Regions from separate parts of the Halomonas qinghailakensis genome, predicted to be linked through region 1. Evidence: predicted binding sites of a transcription regulator. Region 1 holds the regulator's gene; the other holds the start of a gene.

The links. The regulator sigma-54, encoded in region 1, starts transcription at its own class of promoters, with help from an activator protein. The targets are predictions, from matches to a motif close to TGGCACNNNNNTTGCTNT.
Region 2: M0220_RS09295 (urease accessory protein UreD) is a predicted target of sigma-54. The motif match lies at 2,292-2,309, and genes of this name have one in related genera.

The regions. Positions count from the first base shown of each region.
Region 1 covers NZ_CP096973.1:3,241,020-3,245,326, reverse strand. The annotation lists gene lptB (LPS export ABC transporter ATP-binding protein) at 1-588, shown strand, start outside; gene M0220_RS14715 (RNA polymerase factor sigma-54) at 694-2,109, shown strand; gene hpf (ribosome hibernation-promoting factor, HPF/YfiA family) at 2,208-2,516, shown strand; gene ptsN (PTS IIA-like nitrogen regulatory protein PtsN) at 2,521-2,991, shown strand; gene rapZ (RNase adapter RapZ) at 3,066-3,980, shown strand; gene M0220_RS14695 (HPr family phosphocarrier protein) at 4,041-4,307, shown strand, end outside.
Region 2 covers NZ_CP096973.1:1,964,893-1,969,199, forward strand. The annotation lists gene urtE (urea ABC transporter ATP-binding subunit UrtE) at 1-661, shown strand, start outside; gene M0220_RS09290 (diguanylate cyclase) at 801-2,168, shown strand; gene M0220_RS09295 (urease accessory protein UreD) at 2,349-3,233, shown strand; gene M0220_RS09300 (urease subunit gamma) at 3,261-3,563, shown strand; gene M0220_RS09305 (urease subunit beta) at 3,602-3,922, shown strand; gene ureC (urease subunit alpha) at 3,919-4,307, shown strand, end outside.

The DNA.
Region 1 (4,307 bases):
TATATGATTGTCGGCCTAGTAAAGTCTGATGCAGGAAAAGTAGGCATTGATGGGCTTGATTTAACGCATGCTCCTATGCACGAGCGCGCCATGGCAGGGATTGGCTATCTGCCTCAAGAAGCCTCTATTTTTCGCAAACTATCCGTTGCCGATAACATCATGGCAATCTTGGAGACTCGTAAAGCACTTGATCACAGCGCCCGCGAACAACGTCTTGAGACGCTACTGGAAGATTTTCATATCACCCACATTCGCGACAATTTAGGTATGAGCCTTTCAGGTGGAGAGCGTAGACGTGTTGAGATTGCTCGCTCCCTCGCAACAGAACCTGCCTTTATTTTGCTTGACGAGCCGTTCGCTGGCGTCGATCCGATCTCAGTAGGCGACATTAAAGCAATTATCCGAGCACTTAAAAAACGTCATATAGGCGTATTGATTACTGACCACAATGTGCGAGAAACGCTGGATATTTGCGATATCGCCTATATTGTTGGCGACGGTCACATCATCGCTAGCGGCCCGCCACAAGAAATTCTCAACAACCAAAAGGTAAGAGATGTTTATTTAGGTGCTGATTTTCGCCTGTAAACAACCACCTGCCTGAAAAATTGTGTCTGTGGCATGCTTATTGCACTTGCACCAAACCATAACTCGCACTAGGGTGGAGCTTTCTGATAAACGAGTGGTTCTCAGATGGTCATGAAAGCTTCTCTTCAATTGCGTATCGGCACACAGCTGACCATGACACCCCAGCTGCAGCAGGCGATTGCCCTGCTGCAGCTATCAACATTGGACCTTCGTCAAGAAATTCAGCAAGCACTTGATGCCAACCCAATGCTTGAGCAGGAAGACGAATTCGGCGAACAGGCTGTTAGTGAACCCCAGGAAACGGAATGGTCCGACAGCATTCCTAACGAACTCTCCACTGATAGTGACTGGTCAGACACTTATCAGGATCTAGGCAACCATAGCAGCGGCGGCGAGGGGCCTGATTTTGAACGTCAAGCCGCTGGTCAAAGCTTACATGGCCACCTACTTTGGCAGCTCGCCATGACGGATTTCTCCTCTCGCGACCATGCCATCGCAGAAAGCCTTATAGATGCTCTGGATGCTAATGGCTATCTAACTCAGCCCCTCAATGACATCCGCGAGGGGCTTAAGGCCCAAGGTCATGAAGGGCTTAGCCAGCGTGAAGTTGAAACAACCTTACTGCGTCTTCAACAGTTTGAACCCACCGGCGTATTTGCTCGTGATCTGCGCGAATGTTTAATGTTGCAGCTCGCCTCACTACCGGAAGATACACCGCTGCTTATGCCTGCCAAGAGGCTAGTGCGTCAATTTCTTGAAGCGCTCGGTAAGGATGATGTGCGTTTGTTAAAGCGACGTTTAAGCTTGGGTGATGATCAGCTAGATGATGTAATTCGTTTGATCCGCAGCCTTGATCCTCGCCCAGGCAGCGCATTTGGAGACACCGATGACAGCTATGTAACGCCAGACCTAGTGGTTCGCCATGACAACGAAGGCTGGCACCTGGAACTAAACCCAGAAGCACTGCCACGACTGCGTATTCAGCCTGACTACGCAAGTCTTATCAAACGGGCTGACAAAAGCCAGGATAACCAGTTTTTAAAGGAGCACCTTCAGGAAGCGCGCTGGCTAATCAAGAGCCTCTCAAGCCGAAACGATACGCTACTGCGTGTTGGCCGAGAAATTATCGCTCGCCAGATAGGCTTTCTGGAACACGGCGAAGAAGCTATGAAGCCGTTAATTTTAGCGGATATCGCAGACGCTGTGGAAATGCATGAATCTACTATTTCCAGGGTCACCACCCAGAAATATATCCATACCCCGCGCGGCGTATTTGAACTCAAATACTTCTTTTCCAGCCAAGTGAGCGGGCAAGACGGAGGTGACAGCCACTCTAGCACCGCCATCCGTGCACGAATCAAAAAACTGGTGCAAGATGAACCGCCTGGCAAACCTCTCTCAGACAGCCGTCTTGTATCGCTTTTGGAAGAGGGAGGCATTAATGTAGCGAGGCGTACAGTGGCCAAATATCGCGAGTCGATGGGCATTCCTTCTTCCAGCGAACGTCGCCGCTTACGCTGATAAAACAGCGCTAAAGAGACAAAGTCTGTTTAAGGGCTTTGCAATAGCGCAAAAAGGGTTACAATCGAAGAACAGTCCGACGGATAAGGAGCACGTCAATGCAAGTAAATATCACTGGTCATCACGTAGAACTGACTGACGCCTTGCGTGACTATGTTAATGAAAAGCTGGAACGCGTTGAGCGCCATTACGACAATATTACTACCGTACAAGTGACCTTATCTGTTGAAAAGGAGCGCCAGCAAGCTGCCTGCACGCTGCATGCTGCCGGTGCAGACCTACACGCAGAAGCATTAGATAATGACATGTATGCAGCCATTGATGCGCTAGCAGACAAAATTGATCGTCAACTCGTTAAACATAAGGAAAAAGCACAAGCTCGCGCCCAAGGCGCAGGCGTGCGTTAATTCAATGACGTTGGAAACTATCCTCCCCCCAGAGCGCGTTCTCTATGACGTTCCTGGGGGCAGTAAAAAGAGGGTGCTGGAGTTTTTCAGCACCTTCATTGCACAAAACATCCCAAGTTTAGACAGCCAAGAAGTGTTTAGCCGTCTTATTGGACGCGAACGCCTAGGAAGCACAGGAATAGGCAACGGAGTTGCTATTCCTCATGCACGTAGCCCTCATTGCAGCTCGCCCATCGCTGGCTTTTTAAAGCTTGCTGAGCCGGTAGATTTTGATGCTATTGATGGTGATCCAGTCGATCTTGTATTCGTGCTATTGGTGCCTGAAGAGGCAGACGACACCCACTTAGCATTATTAGGTCAAGTGGCGTCTATTATGAATAACGTCGACACACGTCAACAACTGCGTAAATCCACAAGCCAGCGTGAGCTTTTAGAACTCATCACAGCGAAAATACGCGAGCAGCCTGTTACCTAGATGGCCCACCGCTAAGCACTACACGCTAAACTAACGTTTATCCCCATTTTGATTGGCATGCCAAGAGAAAATCTATGCAACTGGTGATCATTAGCGGCCGTTCAGGGTCCGGTAAATCTATCGCCTTACAAGCGTTAGAAGATCTTGGCTATTACGCCATCGATAACTTACCTGCCATGCTACTTGGCTCCCTAGTAGATGAACTGCGTGAGCAAGGAGAGCGCACTCAGCTAGCGGTCAGCATTGATGCTCGCAATCTACCAGCAGCTTTACAGCAATTGCCGACAATGCTCGAGGCTTTACGCCAGAAAAGCATTCACTTTCAAGTTATCTATCTCACTACGGATGCTCGCATACTTCTTGAACGCTATTCTGCTACGCGGCGGCGACACCCGCTAACCCGGGATAGTGATATGACGTTAGAAGAAGCAATTGATAAAGAAGAAGAAACCCTGCTCGACATTCGAGATCTCGCAGACCTAATGATCGACACCTCTCGCTTATCGGTTCACGATTTGCGACGCCGAATAACAGATCAGGTTGCCCAGCAGCGAGAAGATAGACTTACCCTTACGTTTGAATCGTTTGGCTACAAACGCGGCGTGCCGCTCGATGCAGATCTAGTCTTTGACGTGCGCTGTCTACCAAACCCCTACTGGGATCCTACGTTACGCCAATATACTGGGCGCGATGCTAAAATCGTTACTTTCCTAAGTGGTTATTCCATAGTGGAAGAGATGAGTAATGATATTCAGGTATGGTTGGAAAAGTGGTTGCCTGCCTATCAAAATAGCCAGCGTAGCTATATGACGATTGCCATTGGCTGCACCGGTGGGCAGCACCGCTCTGTTTACATGGTAGAAGACTTAGCGCAAAAGCTAGTTAGGCACACAGGCGAGGTTCAACTCCGCCATCGTGAACTAGGGTTGCAGTACACCCTAAGTGAAACGTTGCCTTTTGCGCCCACATCTTCAACCAGCGAAACATAAGCACAACAGCAATAACTAACGCCTTTTCTTAACGACCCCACTCGGCAAAAAGGAACCAGAGTGCCTGAAAGAACGTTAACACTCACTAACCAGCGCGGTCTTCATGCCCGTGCAGCGACGAAACTCGTCAAGTGTGGCCAACAATTTTCGGCCAATATTCACGTCTACAAACAACAGCAGATGGCAGATGCCGCTAACATTATGTCACTGCTGATGCTGGCCGCCCCCTGCGGCACCGAGTTGAGAATACATGCTGAAGGAGACGACGCCGAACAAGCATTAGAAGCTATAGAAGCGTTGTTCGACGCGCGTTTTGATGAAGAGCAA
Region 2 (4,307 bases), 1.3 Mb from region 1:
CTTGTGGGATTTAGACCTCGACGTGCCTACCGGCCAGTGTACCTGTGTGATGGGCCGCAACGGGGTGGGTAAGACCACCTTGATGAAAGCTATTATGGGTGAAGTAGCCGTAAAAAGCGGTCAACTACGCTATCAGGGAGAGGGCAGCGACATTGAGCTGACCAAAAAAGCCATTGAAGCTCGCTCCCGCCTGGGAATTGGTTTTGTGCCTCAGGGGCGGCAGATTTTTCCGCTGCTCACGGTGGAAGAGAATTTACGCACCGGCCTTGCAGCGCGCAGTGATGGGCTAAAAAAAATCCCTGAGCGTATCTATGAACTGTTTCCTGTTCTAAAAGAGATGAAGCATCGCCGTGGTGGTGACTTATCAGGCGGGCAACAGCAGCAGCTAGCCATTGGTCGTGCGCTGGTCATCGAGCCCAAGCTGCTGATTTTAGATGAGCCAGGGGAAGGTATTCAGCCCAATATTGTGGCGCAAATCGGTCAGGTCATTCGCCAACTGATCAAGGAAGATGGTTTAACGGTACTTCTGGTGGAGCAGAAGCTGCCTTTTGCCCGCAAATATGCCGACCGCTTTGTGATTATGGATCGTGGCCGACCGGTCGCTAAAGGCGATATCTCAGAGCTTTCCAATGAACTGATAAAGCAGCATTTGACCGTTTAAGTTATCCACAGCCTGTTGCTCGCCCTTTAATTAACTTAAAGCGGCGAGCTTATTATTAAAAACTCTGAGCTGTGTGCGTATTGGCACTATTATTTTGCGTGTAATATGGCTTGTTTTCGTAATAATAATTGGGTGCGCAATGCGCTATAAAGATAAACATCAGCTCGCCGCCGAATGGCAAGAACTGTTAGAGCGTACGCCATTATCGCTACGCCAAGCAGTGAAAATACTGGTCGAGCGCTACTGTGATTACTTTGCAGATCATTTCTACAGCGTCATGCTAGAAGATCCGCACGCGTCGCTTTTTCTTTCCAATGATCAAGTACACGAGCGCTTAAACCCCTCTATGCGGCGCTGGCTAAACGCTATGTTTGCTGTTGAGCACGTCGATTTTCATGCTCTGGTAGAACAACAAGAAAAAGTGGGACAAGTGCATGCCCGTGTCGATATCCCCGTTAACTTAGTGCTTAACGGAGCAAGGCAGCTAAAGCAGGCGTTTTACCAAAAAATTAACGCCACGCTCACCGCGCCGCTGTCGCCAGGCGATGCGTCTGTTTACGTCTCGGATCATATTGATATGGCCATGGAAATCATGAGCCACGCCTACTCCGTCGCCAATGATCGCAATGCGCGCACCGAAGAAGCGTACAAGCTGTTTTCCCTTACCCAGAATATTGGAGACGAACGCGAGCGGCAGCGCTCGGCGTTATTAAACTGGGAAAATGCGCTGATGTTTGCTGTTGCCGCGCAACAGGAAACCGCAATGCTACCCAAGCTTTCCAAATCAGAGTTTGGCCTGTGGTATTTTCACAAAGCCTGCCATGCCTTTGAAGGCTCGCCAGAAATCGCCACGATTTCGCGCCATATTCGCCAAGTAGATCATGAGTGGCTGGCTGCACTTGATCAGAATGACATGGGCCAACGGCTCACAGCCCTAAGTGATATTCGCGATGCAGCACGCACTATTCTTATGCTGCTAGACGACGTGCTAGAGCGCGCTTCAGGGCTAGAAGCAGGACGCGACAGCCTGACGCGACTGTTGAATCGTAAGTTTCTTTCAGTGGTGCTGGGACGGGAAATTGAAATTGCCCGCCATTCGGAAAAACGCTTTGCCCTGCTGATGGTAGATATTGACCACTTTAAGTCGATTAACGATACCCATGGCCATGACGCCGGCGACAATGTATTGCAGCAGGTAGCGAGTATTCTCGATCGTTCTACTCGTGGCGGTGATTATGTTTTTCGTATGGGCGGCGAAGAGTTTTTGATTGTATTGGTGGATACCGACCAGGATGGCAGCCGACTATTTGCCGAGCGTCTACGACGGGCAGTCGCTAAAGAACCTATGCTAGCCACCGCCGATACGCTGCTTAATGTGACCGTCAGCGTTGGCGTAACACTCCACGATGGCCACCCTGATTATCAGCGAGCTATTCAGCGCGCTGACCAAGCGCTTTACCAAGCAAAGCGCGGTGGACGTGATCGGGTAGTGGTTAAAAACGCGTAGATGATCCATTTCGGTGCGACTGGCCTTTTTTTGATACTTTTTGGTGCGCAATAGGCATCGTTAGATTGCCTATTTTCACCTTATACGGGCGCTTTAGCAGCGTATTCACATTTTTCACCATTTTGGCGCATTCCTTGCATTTGAAAATGAAATGCTTATTAACAGGAAGTAAATGCGCCCATGATGCTGTGTGAACTCGCGACACCTGCTGCTGGCTCAGGTCACCGCTTTGACGAAGAGCGCCTCTGGGCGGCATCGCTGGCGCTGCGTTTTGCTAACCGCAATGGCATCACTCGGTTGGTGCAGGCGCGCCACCAAGGGCCACTGAGAGTGCAACGCCCGTTTTACCCCGAAGGCAGCACAGAGGCCTGCCATGTCTATGTGCTGCACCCGCCTGGTGGCTTGGTCAGTGGTGACGCACTGACGATCCGTGCCCACATCGAGCGTGACGCACATGCGCTGCTCACCACGCCTGCAGCCAACAAACTATATAAAGCTGATAGCCAAGGCGTCGCCTGGAACCAAGATACCGAACTGAACGTGGAAGATGGCGGCATCCTTGAGTGGCTTCCTCAAGAAACGATCGCCTTTGATGGCTCCAAAGGTACTCAGCGAACGCACATTGCGTTGCATGGCAGCGCCCGCTGCCTGGGCTGGGAGATCATGGCGTTGGGCCGCCCCGCCAGTGAACTTCCCTATGTAACCGGCCGTATTGAACAGCACTTTCGTTTAACCCTGGACGGCAAACCGCTGTGGCTTGAACGCCAGCCCTTAGACCCTGCTCATCCGCGTTTTAACGGGCGCTGGGGGCAGGGGGGCGCCACGGTGCAAGCCACGCTGTGGGCAGTTGGCTTAGAAGATGCCGGTGCCGCAATTGATGAACTACGCGAAGCGCTGCCGGACAACCCGCGTTGGGCGGTCACCGTTCGCCAGGGCGTACTGTTATTACGTTACCTAGGAAACTCCCGGAATGAAGCTTGGGCGCTGTGTGAACAGGCTTGGCACTTATTACGCCCGCGCTGGATCTCACGTGCCGCCCACACGCCGCGCATTTGGTTAACCTAATTTGATGCACCGCTGGAGACATACGCTATGGAACTGACCCCACGAGACAAAGACAAGCTGCTGCTGTTTTCTGCTGCCCAGCTTGCCGAGCGCCGCAAAGCGCGCGGCCTAAAGCTTAACTACCCCGAAGCCGTGGCGCTGATCAGCTTTGAAATCATTGAAGGTGCCCGTGACGGCAGAAGTGTCGCCGATTTAATGAGCTACGGCCGTGAAATCCTTAGCCGTGACGACGTGATGGATGGCGTGGCGGAAATGGTGGATGAGGTGCAGGTAGAAGCCACCTTTCCGGATGGCACCAAGCTTGTGACCGTTCACACGCCAATCAACTAGTCGTCAGCAACCAGGAGGCTGCCATGATTTCCGGCCCAATGATTCCAGGACAGTACCAGTTAAAAGACGGTGATATTGAGCTATGCGTGGGTCGCGAGCGGATTAGCGTCGAAGTGGCCAATACCGGTGACCGCCCCATTCAGATCGGCTCTCACTACCACTTCGCTGAAGCCAACCCCGCACTGGTGTTTGATCGTAGCAAATCCCGTGGCTTTCGCTTAGATGTGGCAGCGGGCACCGCGATTCGCTTTGAGCCTGGCCAGACCCGCGAGGTCACGCTAATTCCCTTCGTCGGTAAGCGCGAAATTTACGGCTTCCGTGGCGATGTGATGGGTGCGCTCGATGGAGGTAAGCAATGAAACCGGTTAACAAAATCAGTCGGCAAGCTTACGCCGATATGTACGGCCCCACCGTGGGCGACCGAGTGCGCCTGGGCGATACCGAGCTGTGGATCGAGGTGGAGAAAGACGCTACCCACTACGGCGACGAGGTGAAGTTCGGTGGCGGTAAGGTTATCCGCGATGGCATGGGGCAAAGCCAGCGTGTTGATGACACGGTGATGGATACGGTGATTACCAATGCGCTGATTTTAGACTGGTGGGGCATTGTGAAAGCCGATGTTGGCCTGCAAAGCGGACGCATCGCGGCGATTGGCAAGGCAGGTAATCCCGACACTCAGCCGGATGTGGATATAGTGATTGGCCCCGGCACTGAAATTATCTCAGGCGAAGGCAAGATTCTCAC